Regions from separate parts of the Pseudomonas sp. GW821-FHT03C07 genome, predicted to be linked through region 2. Evidence: predicted binding sites of a transcription regulator. Region 2 holds the regulator's gene; each other region holds the start of a gene.
What was found. Region 2 encodes FliA, which starts transcription of late flagellar genes. Its sites were predicted from a motif close to CTAAAGTTTNNNNNNNNNNNGCCGNTAA; they were not measured.

Region 1 (4,512 bases), on a different contig from region 2:
ATGCGCCCTTGATGCACGTGGTCATGCCGGAAGCCATGTCGCCGCTGGGCGCGGCGCTTGACCCGCGGGTCGATGAGCAGATCGTGCTGGACCAGATGTGCGACAGTGTCGTGGCCACGCCACCCGAGGCCGAGGTGGCGTCCGAGGTGGACGAGTCGGACCCGGAGCCGGCGTACAAGTCGAGCAACTGAAACGTTGGGCATAAAAAAACGGGCCACCTGATGAGGATGGCCCGTTTTTTTATGGTGATTGCTGGATCAGAAATCGTCGTCTTTATCGAAGCGCCGCGCTTCACGCTGCAGCTGATAGACGAAACGCTCGACCTGGCGTTGGACCAGGCCGCTCATGTTGTGGAAGCGCACGCCGGCGAAGGTGGTGTTGATCCTTTCTTCGAAGTGCAGGTGGCGCAGCTCCACGGGGGCGGTCATGGGCCCGAAGGGCAGGGCGGCAATGAAGCGTTCGTAGACCTGGCCCAGTTGCAGGCGCTCGGAGATATCGCCTTCGAAGCGCAGTTTGCAGCCGGTGGCGGAAATGTCCAGCAGCTTGCCAGTCAACGGCGCCTTGAGCTTCTCGCCGCCCAGTTCGACATTGACCAGCGCGGCCAACTTCAAGGCGGCGCGGAAGGCATTGCGACGTTGGTGATAGACCACTTCATTGGGCATCGAGCCACGGTAGCAACCGTTGGTCTCGTCGATGGTCATGGGTTGCGGCTGTTCCCAGGCGATTCGCACACCTTCATGGAAGCCTTCGACGCGAAAGGGCTCACCGGCGGACAGGAAACGTTCGCCGTCGCGCGGCATCATTTCGTCCAGGGCCAGGGTGCCGGTTTCACGGTCAACATCGATCACAAAACTCTGGAAGCGCTGGCTGCGCTCATGAAAAGTGATGATCAGCGGGTCGTGACTTTCCTGCAGCATCCGCAGGTTGGCGGAAATTTCCAGAGGCGTGCTAAGCACCTTGGGTGGCTGCGGAGCATCTTCCGCGCTTGAGGCATTGGACACGGTTCATCAATCTCCAGACAAAATACGACTGCACGCAAAGGCTAGCATTTTGCCAGCATGTTGCGCGCCTTGATAGAGCACGCGCAAGGCCCGGTTCAAGCCTGACTGAGCGGACGCGGTTTCATGGACATCGCCGTTGAGCCGCGCGCGTCATAGAGGGCGGGGGTTTCGCCGCCGGTCAGGATCTTCAACTGGTTTGCGGTTGTCGCTTGCTGAACCTGGATATTACGGCCGTTGAGCTCGTTTGCGGTTTGGCAATCGGCCAGCAATTGGGTCAGTACATCGCTCTGACTCAGCAACTGCTCGCCAATGCTGGACTGCGCGGCGAGTTGTTCCAGTCCGGTACGGTTACTGGGCAAATTGAGGTCAGCCAGTAGCTGGCTGCGCTTGCGGCCGTGTTGTTCCAGCAGAACGATCAACGCTTGCTTGCGGGCCAGAATCTCCTCCAGCTCGAACATGTTGCGGCCATGGAGCGCCAGGGATTCGGCGCGCAGCAACTCAAGCAGGTCTTGAGCGGGGGCAAAATCGTCGGTGATCAGTTGCAGCAGAGTGTTGTCGTGCATGGCTGGCCTTGGTTTTTAAGCGTCCAAAAGCCTGACGCAGGCCGAAGCCTAGCGCTGGGCTTCGAAGTTGAGCAGTTTGCTGGCTACGCGGTTGCTGTCGACTTTGTAGCTGCCATCGGCAACCGCCTGTTTCAACTCGGCCACACGGGCACTGTTGACAACAGGTTGGTCGCGCAGCTTGTCAGTGACTTGTTGCAACTGCTGAGCCTCATTGCTGAGGTGTACCGATTCCCCGCTTTGGCTGACCGAGGCGGCCGGAGTGCTCACGGCTGCGGATTTGCCGGAGCCGTCGGCTTCCTTGCTGGCGCTGGTGCGCGTACTGCCTGTCAGTGACGGGGCGTTATTCAAACGACTGAAATCGATGACCATGATGGAAAAAACCTCTGGGTATTTGGACGCTTGCCTTGTTTTCGGCCATACCCGGGAAAACTTTAGGCTCATATGAGCATGAGTCTGCGTGTGTCGGCGGTGTCCCTGCCTGGGACACAGTTTAGGAAAAGCTGCCGCTTAACGCCAGTTCTCTACAGCGCGACTTCCACCTGTCCCGGCGCGGTTACCCGTGCCTTGATCACCCGTTGGGAGTTCAGGTTCTTGATGCGGATCTGTTCGTTCAGGCCGCCGTTGGACAGGGCTTCGCCCGGCATCTTGACCACCAGGCCGCCGCTTGTCGCACTGATGACCACCTGGTCGCCCTTGCGGACCACTTCGGCCTGTTCCAGATGAACCAGGGTGACGACCTGATCCATGACCATTGGTCGGACAAGTTTCTGCCCGATGGCCTCCTCCGTGGTCGTCAGGAAGCCCTGGTTGATCAGGCTGATGTCGCGTTCGCGCAGGGCGACATCGCCGGGCTCGATGATTCCGGCGCGTTTCAGCGGGCGCGTGCTGACCACCACATTGCGGAACAGCTTGACCTGGGCCGGTACGAACACGGTCCAGGGCGAGTTACCTTCGCAGCGGATCTTGACCGTGACCCGACCAATGGGGATGGCAGGGCTTTCCAGGCTGGCTGTCAATTCCTTGTCGCAAGCGGCCAGGCGTAGGCGCGGATCGAGCTGGTTGACCTGGATTTCGTAGCGTCCTTCGGTTTGACTGGTCGCCAGATAGTCTTCTACGGTGAACTCAAGAAAGCCTTGGGTCACGCCGATAAGCTGATCAGGCAGGGTCGCTGAGTCGGCAAAGGCAGGGCCGCCGGGGTTCAGACTGCATAAAACCGCCAAGACCCAGAGCAATCTGCGGTACTGTGATGTCAGGCGTCGAAAAAATGTCGTTTGTGCTTTCATAACAGTATAAAAAGCAAGGCTCGTGCCGTTTAGTGCTGAATAAGCGTCGGATCATGAAGCTTGTGTGAGAGGTGGCTGGCATGGCGGGTGTGATGGATTCGGTGAACCAGCGTACGCAACTGGTCGGGCAGAATCGCCTTGAACTGTTGTTGTTTCGTCTGGACGGTCAGCAGTTGTACGGGATCAACGTGTTCAAGGTGCGGGAGGTGCTGCAGTGCCCCAAGCTGACCCTGATGCCCAAATCCAGCCCGGTGGTCTGTGGCGTGGCGAATATCCGCGGGGCAACCATTCCCATCCTGGATCTGGCGATGGCCACCGGGTCGGGCGCTCTCAAGGATCAAAGTAATCCGTTTGTGATCATTACCGAGTACAACACCAAGACCCAGGGTTTCCTGGTGAAGTCGGTGGAGCGCATTGTCAACATGAACTGGGAGGAGATCCATCCGCCGCCCAAGGGCACCGGACGCGATCACTACCTGACCGCCGTGACCCGGATCGACAACCAGTTGGTGGAAATCATCGACGTCGAGAAAATCCTTGCCGAAGTTTCGCCGACCTCCGAGTCCATCTCTCATGGGGTGGTCGATGTCGAGACCCAGGCCAAGGCGATTTCCATGCGGGTGCTGACGGTGGATGACTCGTCGGTGGCGCGCAAGCAGGTCACGCGTTGCTTGCAGACCGTGGGCGTGGAAGTGGTGGCGTTGAACGACGGCCGGCAGGCGCTGGACTACCTGCGTAAGCTGGTCGAGGAGGGCAAGAAGCCGGAAGAGGAATTTCTGATGATGATTTCCGACATCGAAATGCCTGAAATGGATGGCTACACTCTGACGGCCGAGATCCGCAACGACCCACGCATGCAAAAACTTCATATCATCCTGCATACTTCCTTGTCAGGGGTCTTTAATCAGGCAATGGTCAAGAAGGTCGGTGCCGATGATTTCCTGGCCAAGTTCCGACCCGATGACCTGGCAGCACGGGTAGTCGGTCGGATCAAGGCAGCAGAATAAGCGATCAGGGACCTCCGTTCCTGACGGTACGAACGATTGTAGAGGCGGCATCATTTGTCTACGGGTAATTTGGATTTTGAACAGTTCCGGGTCTTCCTGGAAAAGGCCTGTGGCATTCTGCTCGGTGAAAACAAGCAGTATCTGGTTTCCAGCCGTCTCAATAAATTGATGGAACAGCAGGGGCTCAAATCCCTTGGCGAATTGGTCCAGCGGATCCAGACCCAGCCCCGCAGCGGTTTGCGCGAGCAGGTGGTGGATGCCATGACCACCAATGAGACCTTGTGGTTTCGCGACACCTACCCCTTCGAGGTCCTGAAGAACAAGGTGTTGCCGGAAATGATCAAGGCCAGCCCCGGCCAGCGTCTGCGGATCTGGTCGGCGGCCTGTTCGTCGGGGCAGGAACCCTATTCGATCTCGATGTCGATCGACGAGTTCGAGCGGACCAACATGGGGCAGTTGAAGGGGGGCACGCAGATTGTCGCCACCGACCTGTCCGGGCTGATGCTCACCAACTGCAAGAGCGGCGAGTACGACAGCCTGGCCATCGGCCGCGGCCTGTCGCCCGAGCGTCTGCAACGCTTCTTCGACCCCAAGGGGCCGGGACGCTGGGCGATCAAGGCGCCGATTCGCAGCCGGGTGGAATTTCGCTCGTTCAACC
Region 2 (4,512 bases):
GCCTGTACTTTCAGCCGCCTGGGCCGAAGCCGCGGTGGTATCGAGCGCTTCGACCTTGAACGACCCCTTGCCATGCAACTGGTCCAGCAAAGCTTCGAATTCGTCGTCGGTAATATCGGTACTTTCCGGCGCACCGCTGGCGGCAGCTGGGGCTGCCGGCGAAGTCGGTGCCGCGACCGCATCCGGGGCGAACTGGCCCTTGCCGTGCAACTGGTCGAGCAGCGATTCGAACTCGGCATCAGTGATTTCATCGCCGCCAGCCTCGCCCGGCGCCGCCCCCACGGCCATGGCTTTTGGTGCCTCGGCTGCGGCCTTGACGCTGTTCAGGGAGTCGAGCAGCAATTCGAATTCATTGTCGGTGATGTCACCAGACTCGCTTTCAGCGACCGCTTCAGGCACCACGGCCTCGGCCACCGGCGCGGCCACGACTTCGGCAGCCGCCGGTTCCGCCAGACGCGCCAAGGCCGCCAGCAGTTCCGGGGTTGCCGCAGTGATCGGGCCACGTTCGCGCACTTCGCTGAACATGCCGTTCACCGCATCCAGCGCTTCCAGGACCACGTCCATCAGCTCCGAGTCGACACGTCGCTCACCCTTGCGCAGGATGTCGAACACGTTCTCGGCGATGTGACAGCACTCCACCAGCTCGTTGAGCTGGAGGAAGCCGGCGCCCCCTTTTACAGTGTGAAAACCGCGAAAGATTGCATTGAGCAGGTCCGCATCATCAGGCCGGCTTTCCAGCTCGACCAGTTGTTCGGACAGTTGCTCCAGAATCTCGCCGGCCTCAACCAGAAAATCCTGAAGGATCTCTTCATCGGCGCCGAAGCTCATGTGTTTGGGTGCTCCTAGAATCCAAGACTGGAAAGCAAATCGTCGACATCGTCCTGACCGGACATAACGTCTTCACGTTTATCGGCATGAATCTGCGGACCTACACCCTTGGCCAACTCATTTTGCGGATCTTTTTCGGCAAGGATGGCATCGTGATCATGCTCGATACCGGCAAAACGGTCGACCTGGCTGGCCATCAGCACCAGTTTGAGCAGGTTGCTTTCCACTTCGGTGACCATTTGGGTCACGCGCTTGATCACCTGACCGGTAAGGTCCTGGTAATCCTGGGCCAGCAGAATATCGTTCAGCTCGCTCGACACCGCGCGGGTTTCCTGCTCGCTGCGGGACAGGAACGTCTCGACCCGCCGCGCCAACTCGCGAAACTCCTGGGCACCGACTTCGCGCCGCATGAAACGGCTCCAGTCAGCGCCCAAGGCCTTGGCCTCCACGTTCAGGCCAGTGACCCTCGGGGTCGCACTCTCCACCAGGTCCATGGTGCGGTTGGCCGCGGCTTCCGTCAGCCTGACCACATAGGACAGGCGCTCGGTGGCGTCGGTGATCTGCGAGACTTCCTCGGCCTGCGGCATATGCGGGTCGATCTGGAAGTTGACAATAGCGCTGTGCAATTCGCGGGTGAGCTTGCCGACTTCCAGGTACAGGCCACGGTCACGGGTCTGATTCAGCTCATGGATCATTTGCACCGCGTCGCCAAATCGACCTTTTTCAAGGCTGTCGACCAGTTCGCGGGCATGTTTTTTCAGGGTTAGTTCAAAATCACCCAGTGAAGATTCGTTGTGCTCCATAGCGCCCCCGTGGTGGACTTCATCAGCCGATGCGTTCGAAGATTTTCTCGATCTTCTCTTTCAACGCCTGGGCCGTGAATGGTTTGACCACATAGCCGTTTACACCGGCCTGGGCAGCTTCGATGATCTGCTCGCGCTTGGCTTCGGCCGTGACCATCAACACCGGCAGGTGCTTGAGCTTTTCATCGGCACGCACGTGGCGCAGCAGATCGATGCCGGTCATGCCGGGCATGTTCCAGTCAGTGACCAGAAAGTCGATGCTACCGCTGTTGAGGACGGGAATCGCGGTAGTACCGTCGTCCGCCTCAACCGTGTTGGTGAACCCGAGGTCACGCAACAGGTTCTTGATGATCCGCCGCATCGTTGAAAAATCGTCAACGATGAGGATTTTCATGTTCTTGTCCAATTCGACCTCCAAGCAGTCTTAAACGCGTTCAGCACCTGGACGCGCTGTTCAATCAATTCGGCACAGCACTCAACGACTGCATGGAAACCTCATCCGGCCGAGTCTCCCACAGGGCGTCAAACGCCATGTCGGTCTCGTTCGCAGTGTTCCCGCACTGCCTTCAACGCGCTCGCCACTCCCCCAAACGCCCCCGCAAGCGGGCCGCGCACTGGCTGTGTAACTGGCTGACTCGCGATTCGCTGACCCCCAGCACCTCACCAATTTCCTTGAGGTTCAGCTCTTCGTCGTAGTACAGCGCCAACACCAGTCGCTCACGCTCCGGCAAATTGGCAATCGCATCCGCCAGCGCCGCCTGGAAGCGTTCATCTTCCAGATCGCGCGACGGTTCGAGATGAGCACTCGCGCCGTCCTCGTGCAGCCCTTCATGTTCGCCGTCCTGCAACAGGTCGTCGAAACTGAACAGGCGACTGCCCAAGGTATCGTTCAAAATCCCGTAATAATCGTCGAGACTCAATTGGAGTTCGGCTGCAACCTCGTGATCTTTAGCGTCACGGCCGGTTTTTGCTTCAATTGCACGAATTGCGTCACTGACCATGCGTGTATTGCGGTGCACCGAACGCGGTGCCCAGTCACCCTTGCGCACTTCATCAAGCATCGCGCCGCGGATACGGATGCCGGCATAGGTCTCGAAACTGGCACCTTTGCTCGCGTCGTACTTGGTCGAGACCTCCAGCAGACCGATCATCCCGGCCTGGATCAGATCCTCGACCTGAACGCTGGCCGGCAGTCGCGCCAGCAGGTGATAGGCAATACGTTTGACCAAAGGTGCGTAACGCTCGATCAGTTCATACTGGCTGTCACGTGACGACTTGGAATACATGCGATAGCCACTGGCAGTCATAGAACCGGTCCCGCACTCGTTTGATGCACCAGACGCTCGACGAAAAACTCCAGGTGCCCCCGAGGATTGGCAGGGAGCGGCCAGGTGTCGACCTTCTGCGCGATTGCCTTGAACGCCAAGGCGCATTTCGAACGGGGAAATGCCTCATAGACCGCGCGCTGCTTTTGCACGGCCTTGCGTACACACTCGTCATAAGGAACGGCGCCGACGTATTGTAGGGCCACATCCAGGAAACGATCCGTGACCTTGGTCAACTTGGCGAACAGGTTGCGGCCTTCCTGCGGGCTCTGGGCCATGTTGGCCAGTACGCGGAAGCGGTTCATGCCGTAGTCGCGGTTGAGCAGTTTGATCAAGGCGTAGGCGTCGGTGATCGAGGTCGGCTCGTCGCAGACCACCAGCAACACTTCCTGGGCCGCGCGGACGAAGCTGACCACCGACTCGCCAATACCCGCGGCCGTGTCGATCACCAGCACATCGAGGTTGTCGCCGATATCGCTGAATGCCTGGATCAGGCCGGCATGCTGCGCCGGGCTCAGGTGCACCATGCTCTGGGTCCCCGAGGCCGCCGGCACGATGCGAATCCCGCCCGGACCTTGCAACAGTACGTCGCGCAGTTCGCAGCGGCCCTCGACCACGTCGGCCAGGGTGCGTTTGGGGGTCAGGCCGAGCAGGACGTCGACATTCGCCAGCCCCAGATCCGCATCCAGCAGCATGACGCGCCGGCCAAGCTCAGCCAGCGCCAGGGACAAATTCACTGACACGTTGGTCTTCCCGACGCCACCTTTGCCGCCGGTCACCGCGATCACCTGTACGGGATGCATGCTGCCCATGTTCTCTTCTTACCTTGTCTTGCTTAGACGGAAGGCCACATAAGTGGCTGCGCGTTCACTTGTCGGAACAATGCGTGGCAGACCATCGATGTAGGTAATTTGCAACGTCTGAATACTCATCTCAGCCCACCCGCTTCGACGGGCTGTGGTAGATATCAGCGAACATATCGGCCATGGCTTCCTCGCTGGGTTCTTCCTGCATTTGCACACTGACCGCCCTGGACACCAGTTGATGCCGGCGTGGCAGGTGCAGATCATCCGGAATACGCGGCCCGTCGGTCAGATAGGCCACGGGCAGTTCGTGACTGATAGCCAGGCTCAGCACTTCGCCGAGGCTCGCCGTTTCATCCAGTTTAGTCAGGATGCAACCGGCCAGCCCGCAGCGTTTATAGCTGTGGTAGGCGGCCGTCAGCACCTGTTTCTGGCTGGTGGTAGCCAGGACCAGATAATTCTTCGCCTTGATCCCGCGTCCGGCCAGGCTTTCCAGTTGCATGCGCAACGCCGGGTCGCTGGCCTGCAGGCCGGCGGTATCGATCAGCACCACGCGTTTGCGCAGCAGCGGATCGAGGGCCTGGGCCAGGGACTGGCCCGGGTCGACATGGGTCACCGAGACATTGAGGATCCGCCCCAGGGTCTTGAGCTGCTCCTGGGCACCGATGCGGAAGCTGTCCATGCTCACCAGCGCGATGTTCTGCGCGCCGTACTTGAGCACGTAGCGCGCCGCCAGCTTGGCCAGCGTGGTGG
Region 3 (4,512 bases), on a different contig from region 2:
GGGGCCAGTCGTAAGGCTTGCCGGGACGGGCGAGCCTGCCCAGAATGCCTGCACCGGCAACGCAACCCATGACCGATACAAGGATCAGTACAGCGCTATGTTCGAACACATCGACTTCAATTACCTGCTCACCACCTACGGCTATTGGGCGATCTTCATCGGTTGCCTGCTGGAAGGGGAAACCATCCTGATCCTCGGCGGGGTGGCGGCGCACCAGCAAGTCCTGCACCTGCCGCTGGTGATCTTCTGGGCCAGCCTCGGCGGGATGCTCGGCGACCAGGCGCTGTACTGGACCGGCCGTTACTTCGGCGCGCGCCTGCTACCGCGCCTGCATCGCCAGCAAGCCGCCATAGAACGGGTGACCGGACTGATTCAACGCCATCCGCTGACCTCGATCTTCGCCGTGCGCTTCCTGTACGGCATGCGCCTGGTGGGCCCCATGGTCATCGGCGCCAGCCGGCTGTCGCCGCTGCGCTTCAGCCTGATGAACCTGCTCGGGGCCGCGGTCTGGGCCACGCTCTTTGCCACGGCCGGCTATTGGGCCGGTGGGTTCCTCGAAAGCCTGCTGGGCAATCTCAAGCCCTATCGCCTGCCCATCGTGATCGGGGTCGTGGTCATCGTCGCGGGGATCGCCCTGGTGCGCCATCTGCGGGCCAGGGCGCGGCAACGCCAGAAGGTCTGAGCCGGGCTCAGACCCGGAACCGTCCGACCAATCCCTGCAACGAATTCGCCAGCCGCGACAGTTCGTGGCTGGCGGCGCTGGTCTGATCGGCCCCTGTCGCCGAGCGGATCGACAGGTCGCGAATGTTCACCAGATTACGGTCGACTTCCCGGGCGACCTGGGCCTGCTCTTCCGCCGCGCTGGCGATCACCAGGTTGCGCTCGTGGATTTCATGCACCGAGGCGGTGATGGTCACCAGCGCTTCGCCGGCCCGTTCGGCCAACGCCAGGGTGCTGGCGGCACGGGCGGTGCTGGTGTGCATCGATTCCAGGGCCAGGGTCGAGCCGCTGCGCATGCCGGACACCATCTGTTCGATCTCCTGGGTCGACTGCTGGGTGCGATGGGCCAGGGCCCGCACTTCATCGGCCACGACCGCAAAGCCGCGTCCGCTCTCGCCGGCACGGGCCGCTTCGATGGCGGCATTGAGTGCCAGCAGGTTGGTCTGCTCGGCAATCGCCCGAATCACTTCCAGTACCTTGCCGATGCCCTGGGACTGATCAGCCAGTGAACGCACCAACTCTCCGGTGCGCTCGACGTCCCCGGACAGGGCGCTGATGGCACCGACGGTTTCGCTCACCCGCTCCTGGCCGAGTCGCGCCGATTCGCTGGATTTACGGGTGGCGTCAGAGGTGGACACGGCATTGCGCGCCACCTCTTCCACCGCCGTGGTCATTTCGTTGACCGCCGTGGCCGCCTGTTCGATTTCGTGATTCTGCTGTTGCAGGCCTTCCGTGCTGCCCTGGGTCACCGCACTTAGTTCGTCCGCCGCCGTGGCCAGCGTGGTCGCCGAACCGCTGATGCCCTGCAAGGTGTCGCGCAAAGTCTGCTGCATGGTGGCCAGGGCTTCGAGCAGCTGACTGACTTCATCGTTGCCATGGCTTTCGATACGCTGAGTCAGATCGCCGCGTGCGACGTTCTGCGCCGCGCTCAAGGCCTGTCCCAGGGGCTTGACGATGCTGCGCGTCAACAACATCGCCAGGCCCACGGTAGCCAGGGCCGCCAGGACAATAAACAGAATAACGATCATCCGTGAGTCGCTGTAATGCGACTCGGACTTCTGGCTCTCGGCCGCCACCTGCTTGGTAAAGAGGTCGGCCAGATCGGTCAGTTGCTTGCCGGAACCGTCCACCACGGTCTTCATGTCCACCAGCAACAGCTTGCTCAGTTCGTCACGCCGGCCCTGCTCGGCCAAGGTGAAGGACTGGGCGATACCGGTACGGTAGGCGGCGAAGGTGGTCTTGAACTGGTCGTACAACGCCCGGGCCTCGGGTGTGGTGACCAATTTGTCGTAGGCGACGATCCGCTCGCTCAATTCCTTGTCACGCACGTCCATCTGGCCGCGGTACACCGCGATGTTCTTCGGGTCCTGGTCGAGGGCCATGCGCAGGGAGATGGTGCGGATCCGCAACATGATCTCGCGAATTTCGTCGCCCCCACGAATACTCGGCAGCCATTGGCTTTCAACGGCTACCTCGCCTTCGCGGATGTTCGACATCTGGCCCAGGGCGAACACTCCGAGCAAGGCCACCAACAGGGCGATCAAGGCAAAACCCAACGCCGCGCGAGGTGCGATATTCAGTTGACGAAGAAACATGACGAGCGCCTTTTTTGTCATGGCCTGGGGTCGGTTAACCTCAGGCCTTAGCTCCAGAGTTGGCAGGCTATCGGCACGTTGTATGACAACTTGAAATAATTACCCGACAATTTCGTGCGTGCGAAAGAAGGACTCAAGGGGTTTTCTGTCCAGGCCCGGGAACGATATTGAGCTTGTAGATGATGCGCGTGTGGTAACCCGCCTGCAGGATCTTCGTGGCGCGCTGATTGATATTGTCGGGCTTGGCCTCATCGGCCGAGACGCTACGCAGTTGCGTGCGCTGGGTACGGCCTTGCCAGGTAGACACGCCCTGGTCCGGCGCGCAGGGCTGCGCGGCGAAACTGATCTTGCCGTCATGGCTCACGCACTTGTAGGCGTCGGCACTGAAAGCCGAACTGGAAGCGCCAAGAAGGAGAACGAAGACCAGGCCTCTGCCCATGCGTGTGCATCCCTGTACGTGATGGTCATCCACAGATAAAAGAAAACCCGCCGAAGCGGGTTTTCTTCAAAACATTCCGACATCCTGTCGGCGGCCTCCATGGCCTGGTTCGATCGTCCTTGATCCTGCACGCATCCTTGCGTAGCAGCGATAGGTACAGATTAAGCCCAGTCATGAAGGCTCAACAGAGGAGATCAGTGTCGCCGCATGTAAGCCTTTCGCCATACATGGATCCAATCCTCAGTGTGCGTAAGTCAGCAGCAACTCACTCGGCACCTTGAAGTCCAGCGACATCATCACGCTCAGGGCGGTGATGGTGAAGATCGAGAACACGAACAGCTTGCGGGCCCAGACCGTGTCATCCACGGCCTTGTAGCCGGTCCAGGCCATGTACAACCAGTACATGCCCATGGCCGCGGCCACGGCCAGGTAGCTCATACCGGCATAACCGCTGAACGTCAGCATCAACGTCGCGCCGAGGAAGGCCAGGATGTAGAGCAGGATGTGCTTCTTGGCCACCAGGATCCCGCGCTTCACCGGCAACACCGGAATCGATGCGGCCAGGTAATCGTTGAAGCGGAAGATCGCGATCGCGTAGGAATGCGGCATCTGCCACAAACTGAACATCACCAGCAGCGTCAGGGCCGCCATGTCGAAGCTGTTGCTCACCGCCACGTAGCCGATCACCGGTGGCATCGCCCCCGACAGACTGCCGATCAGCGTGCCGTGAACCGACTTGCGCTTGAAGTACAGGCTGTAGAAGCCGACGTAGATGACAAAGCCGATCACCGCGAACAGCGCCGCCAACGGATTGGCGACGCGGTACAGCAAGGCCACGCCGGCGATCCCGAGGACGCTGGCGTAGATCAGCGCCAGTTTCAGGGAAATCAGCCCCTGGACCAGCACTCGGTTCTTGGTGCGCTCCATCTTCAGGTCGATGTCACGGTCGATGCAGTTGTTGAACACGCAACCGGACGCCACCACCAGCGAAGTACCGATCATGGCCGCCAGGAAGATGGCCAGATCGACATGCCCCTTCGAGGCCAGGAAGAAACCACCCGCCACAGAAAGCACGTTACCGAAAATGATCCCCGGTTTGGTGATTTGGATAAAGTGCTTGAGCGACATCGGGTTTACCTCACTTCGCCATCATGACGGCGTGGATGCTGAACATGATCCACAGCGACAGACCCACCAGCAGAACGATCACCAGTGCCGCGAAGATAAACGCCACTACGTTGTTACGCTGCGCCGCGGAACGGTCCAGGTGCAGGAAGTACACCAGGTGCACCAGCACCTGGATCACGGCGAAGACCAGAACGATCCACAGGGTGGCCGCCTTGGGCAGCGACGGGTACATCACCAGGCCGAACGGGATGATAGTCAGGATGATCGACAGGACAAAGCCGACCATGTAGGACTTCACGCTGCCGTGGTTGGCATCACTGGAATGCTGTGCATTAGCCATTTACAGAGTCCCCATCAGGTAAACAACGGTGAATACGCAGATCCACACGACGTCCAGGAAGTGCCAGAACAAGCTCAGGCAGCTCAGGCGGGTGATGTTGCTTGGCGTCAGGCCGTTTTTCCAGACCTGGTACATCATAACGGCCATCCAGATCAGGCCGCTGGTGACGTGGACACCGTGAGTCCCGACCAGGGTGAAGAACCCGGACAGGAAGCCACTGCGGTTAGGGCCGAAGCCTTCTTCGATCAGCTTGTGGAATTCGTTGATTTCCATGCCGATGAAGCCCAGGC
Region 4 (4,512 bases), on a different contig from region 2:
GGCCGTCTACCCTCATCGGCGCGGCGTACTGCCGGCGGTGCGGGCCTGGATCGATCACCTGGCAGAAGTTTTCAAAGGTTGCGGAGATAGAGCACTGTGAAAGGATCAAGCATGAACAGGGAAGACGTCGCGAGTTTCTGCCTGACACTACCCGGCGCGCGGGAAGACTACAAATGGGGCGGCGTGCGGGTGTTTTCCATTGCCGGGAACAAGATGTTCGCCGTGCAGGGGCTGCGCGGCGACTCGCTGGCCTTCAAGGTCGACAAGGAGCTGTTCCTCGGTCACGTCGACCGTCCGGGGATCGGCCCGGCGCCGTATCTGGCCAGGGCTCACTGGATCATCATGGACACGCCCTATCCGCTGGGCCGTGACGAGCTGCAAGCGCTGATCCAGCGCTCGCACCAACTGGTGGCGGCGAAACTGCCCAAGCGTGTCCAGGTCGGCCTGCTGCTATAAGAAGGACAGGTGCACCAGGCTGGCACCGAGGAACAGATGGTCGATCCAGAACACCTGGTGCATCAGCACAATCAACCAGAACACCAGTTGAAACGAGACTTTGCGGGTCTTGTGCCGAAACACCTGCTGGGCGATCAGCGCCCCTGGCCAGCCGCCCAGCAGTTCGATCGCGTGCAGGACCTTCTCCGGTGTACGCCAGGTCTCGTCGCGGGCCTTGCGCTTGTCGCTCCAGTAGAGGAAAAACGCCAGCAGGCTGGCAATTCCGTACGCCCACAGCGGCAGCACGCTGCCACCGCCAAGCCCCATCCGCAACGCGCCGAATCCGGGCAATGCGCAGAGCAGCAAGAGTACCGCCAGCTTGAGCTTGAGGTGCCGAACCGGAGCAGTGGCCTGGCGACTGCGCTCCGGGCTACGTGACGCCCTCATTCGTGGCTCGACCAGTCGACCCAGCCGAACTGCCAGGTGGCCAGGATCACCAGGCCGAAGACGATTCGGTACCAGGCGAATGCCACATAGGTATGGCTGGCAATGAATTTCAGCAAACCGCGCACGGCGATCATCGCGAAGACAAAGGAGGTCACGAAGCCCAGGGCGATCACCGGCAGGTCGGCCATCTGGAACTGATGGCGAAAACCATAGCCGGAGTACACCGCGGCGGCGACCATGGTCGGCATCGCCAGGAAGAATGAAAATTCGGTGGCGGTCTGGCGCGACAGCCCGAACAACAAACCGCCGATAATCGTTGCACCGGAACGCGAAGTGCCGGGGATCATTGCCAGGCATTGGGCGAAGCCGACCTTCAGGGCGTCTTTCCAGGTGATTTCATCCACCGTCTCGGCATGCACCACGTGCTGGCGGCGCTCGGCCCAGAGAATGATCAGACCACCCACCACCAGCGCGGCGGCGACGGTGATCGGGTTGAACAGGTAGGTGGCGATGATCTCCTTGAACAACACCCCCAGCACCACCGCCGGCAGGAACGCCACCAGCAGGTTGAGGGTGAAGCGCTGGGCATTGCGTTGCGTCGGCAGGTCCCGGACCACCGAGAACACCTTGTGGCGAAACTCCCAGACCACCGCCAGGATCGCCCCGAGCTGGATGATGATATTGAAGGCGATTGCCCGTTCCCCAGCGAAGTCCAGCAAGTCCGCAACGATAATCTGGTGCCCGGTGCTGGAGATCGGCAAGAACTCCGTCAGCCCCTCGACGATACCCAGAATCACTGCCTGTGCGGCGGTCCAAAGATCCATTATTCCCCCATGCTGCCACGCACCCCGCGTGACACTTGAAAAACTCGACGTTCAATCATCTGCCCGTGGGCAACCGGCGCCCAGCGTGCCGTACCGTCTGTCGTCAAAGCGTAAAAAATGCCTGAAAAATCAAACATCAACTCAGGTTTGCCGGTTTCGGGCCGAGATCCTATCAGACACGCCTGTTTGTGGCTGCCTGGAAAGTAGCCGTAAGCTGACTGGGCAAGAGCGACAAAACCTGTTTGGATGCAGATCGGCGATGATCAAAACAAGAAGAAACCAGGAGCGGTGTCCTCATGAATAGTTTGCGAAATGTGTCGATCAGTCGGCGGTTGTGGCTCATCCTCATCGTCGCCATGGCGATGCTGCTGACCCTGGGCCTGTTGATGCTCCAGCAGATCCACGACGACCTTTACCAGGGCAAGGCGCAGAAGACCCAGCACGTGGTCCAGGTCGCCAGTGGCGTCCTCAACTACTACCATGACCTGGAAACCGCCGGCACCCTCAGCCGCGAAGCCGCGCAGAAGCAGGCCCTGAGCGTGATCCGCGGCCTGCGCTACAACCAGACCGACTATTTCTGGATCAACGACCAGCGCCCGGTGATGATCATGCACCCGGCCAACCCCAAGCTTGAAGGCCAGGACCTCTCGGGGATCAAGGACCCTGACGGCTACGCCCTGTTCAACGAAATGGTTACCCTGACCAAGGCCAAGGGCGCGGGCATGATCAACTACCGCTGGCCGAAACCGGGCGCCAGCGCCCCGGTGCAGAAAACCTCCTATGTACAGCTCTTCGAGCCCTGGGGCTGGATCGTCGGCTCGGGCGTGTACGTCGACGACCTGCAGGACGAGTTCTACGGCCAGGTATGGCGCGCGTCGCTGATCGGCCTGGGGATTGCCGTGATCATGGCGCTGCTGGTGACGATGATTGCCCGCAGCATCGTGCGCCCCCTGCAGGAAAGCGTGAACGCCATGGCCAATATCGCCAGCGGTGAAAGCGACCTGACCCGCAGCCTCGACACCCACGGGCAGGACGAAGTGACGCAACTGGCCCACCATTTCAACGGTTTTACCAGCAAGCTGCGCAGCGTGGTCGGCCAGCTCCAGGCCTCGGCGACGGCGCTCGGCCAATCCTCCACCGACCTGGGCAGCAACGCCACCCAGGCCCAGGCCCGCAGCCAGCAGCAATCGCAACAGATGGAAATGGTCGCGACGGCAATCAACGAAGTGACCTACGGCGTGCAGGATGTGGCCAAGAACGCCGAGCAGGCCGCCAGCGAAATGCGTGACGCCGAAGCCCAGGCCCGGCAGGGCCAGTTGAACATCGACAACAGCCTGCAACAGATCGATTCGCTCTGCGCCACCATCGACCAAGCCGTGGAAGTGATCCGCACCCTGGCGGCCGAAAGCACGCAGATCGGCAGCGTTCTTGAAGTGATTCGGTCGATTGCCGAACAGACCAACCTGCTGGCCCTGAACGCCGCCATCGAGGCCGCCCGGGCCGGCGAACAAGGTCGCGGCTTTGCCGTGGTGGCTGATGAAGTGCGCCTGCTGGCCCAGCGCACGCAGAAGTCCACGGCGGAGATCCAGTCGATGATCGAACGCCTGCAAGGCCATTCCGAGGCTGCGGTGAAAGTGATCGGCGACAGCAGCCGTGCCTCGCAATTGACCATTGAGCAGGCGGGTCTCGCTGGCGAGAGCCTGAATGCCATCGGCCAGGCTCTGCGCAACCTCAACGGGCTCAATGCCTCGATTGCCAGCGCCACCCTCGAACAGTCCCATGTGGTGGAGGAAATCAACCAGAACGTCACCGACGCGGCGGGACTGTCCCACAGCACGGCCCTGGCGGCCGAACAGTCGAGTGTCGACAGTGAAAAACTCAAGGCCCTGAGCCAGCAGCTCAATACCTTGCTCAAGCAGTTCAAGGTGTGACAGCGGGAGGGTACAATCGCCCTCCTTTTTCCAGCCCAAGGAATCCGCATGTCCGCGCCCATGAAGGTCGTCGTCCTGGCGGGACCTGAGTCCAGTGGTAAAAGCGGGCTGTCCGCCGAGCTGCAAGCACACTTCGGCGGCCTGGTGGTCGGCGAGTACGTGCGTTACTTCATCGAATGCAACCCGCGCGACACCTGCCTGGCGGACATCCCTGCCATCGCCCGCGGACAGCTGGAGTGGGAGGACGCGGCCCGCGCGCAGGCACCGGCGCTGCTGATTCTCGACACCCACCTGCTGAGCAACCTGCTCTGGAGCCAAACCCTGTTCGGCGAATGCCCGGCCTGGATCGAACAGGCCCTCCAGGCGCGCCACTATGACCTGCACCTGTTACTGCGCCCCGAAGGCGTGGGCTGGACCGACGACGGCCAGCGCTGCCAACCCGGACTGGGCGAACGCCAGGCATTTTTCACTGCCAGCCTCGACTGGCTGACTCGGCATGGACAAGCGGTCACTGTGATTGACGGCGATTGGCAGGCGCGTCGCGAGCAGGCCCTCGCGGCTGTCGCCCAACTGCTGGAAGGTAAAACACACGCCTGAAAACATCGCGCACCTTGTAGGAGCCGGCTTGCCGGCGATCGCGGCCGGACGGACACCGCAAGTTTCAAGGACCTCATCGCTGGCAAGCCAACGCCTACAGGAGCCATCGTGTTTTCAAGGTCAGGCCCGGCCATTTTCCAGCCCTGTGTCCATTCTTGAAACATCCGGCACGCAGGTGAAGCCTCAAAATCAACGGTTCAACTCCCACAATGTCCCAGGTGTTAAGCCGCTGATACACCGGCCCTGAAAGGCCCGTATTACTGCGTTGCGCAGAAATC

Region 1: the regulator FliA is predicted to act here: its motif matches at 1,972-1,999, upstream of flgM (flagellar biosynthesis anti-sigma factor FlgM).
Region 3: the regulator FliA is predicted to act here: its motif matches at 2,383-2,410, upstream of AC07VG_RS04300 (methyl-accepting chemotaxis protein).
Region 4: the regulator FliA is predicted to act here: its motif matches at 1,847-1,874, upstream of AC07VG_RS13295 (methyl-accepting chemotaxis protein).

The regions. Positions count from the first base shown of each region.
Region 1 is NZ_JBWKUQ010000032.1:12,750-17,261, forward strand. It holds gene AC07VG_RS32420 (MFS transporter) at 1-191, shown strand, start outside; gene AC07VG_RS32425 (flagellar brake protein) at 258-1,001, opposite strand; gene AC07VG_RS32430 (flagella synthesis protein FlgN) at 1,097-1,564, opposite strand; gene flgM (flagellar biosynthesis anti-sigma factor FlgM) at 1,613-1,933, opposite strand; gene flgA (flagellar basal body P-ring formation chaperone FlgA) at 2,086-2,847, opposite strand; gene AC07VG_RS32445 (chemotaxis protein CheV) at 2,928-3,854, shown strand; gene cheR (protein-glutamate O-methyltransferase CheR) at 3,909-4,512, shown strand, end outside.
Region 2 is NZ_JBWKUQ010000003.1:99,515-104,026, forward strand. It holds gene AC07VG_RS06615 (chemotaxis protein CheA) at 1-828, opposite strand, end outside; gene AC07VG_RS06620 (protein phosphatase CheZ) at 843-1,631, opposite strand; gene AC07VG_RS06625 (chemotaxis response regulator CheY) at 1,654-2,025, opposite strand; gene fliA (RNA polymerase sigma factor FliA) at 2,198-2,938, opposite strand; gene fleN (flagellar synthesis regulator FleN) at 2,935-3,768, opposite strand; gene flhF (flagellar biosynthesis GTPase FlhF) at 3,890-4,512, opposite strand, start outside.
Region 3 is NZ_JBWKUQ010000002.1:234,057-238,568, reverse strand. It holds gene AC07VG_RS04310 (LysR family transcriptional regulator) at 1-14, shown strand, start outside; gene AC07VG_RS04305 (DedA family protein) at 98-682, shown strand; gene AC07VG_RS04300 (methyl-accepting chemotaxis protein) at 690-2,315, opposite strand; gene AC07VG_RS04295 (DUF4124 domain-containing protein) at 2,449-2,754, opposite strand; gene cyoE (heme o synthase) at 2,995-3,882, opposite strand; gene cyoD (cytochrome o ubiquinol oxidase subunit IV) at 3,893-4,222, opposite strand; gene cyoC (cytochrome o ubiquinol oxidase subunit III) at 4,223-4,512, opposite strand, start outside.
Region 4 is NZ_JBWKUQ010000005.1:342,575-347,086, reverse strand. It holds gene AC07VG_RS13315 (LysR substrate-binding domain-containing protein) at 1-100, shown strand, start outside; gene AC07VG_RS13310 (MmcQ/YjbR family DNA-binding protein) at 112-456, shown strand; gene AC07VG_RS13305 (DUF1294 domain-containing protein) at 451-882, opposite strand; gene AC07VG_RS13300 (undecaprenyl-diphosphate phosphatase) at 879-1,706, opposite strand; gene AC07VG_RS13295 (methyl-accepting chemotaxis protein) at 2,003-3,637, shown strand; gene AC07VG_RS13290 (AAA family ATPase) at 3,698-4,234, shown strand.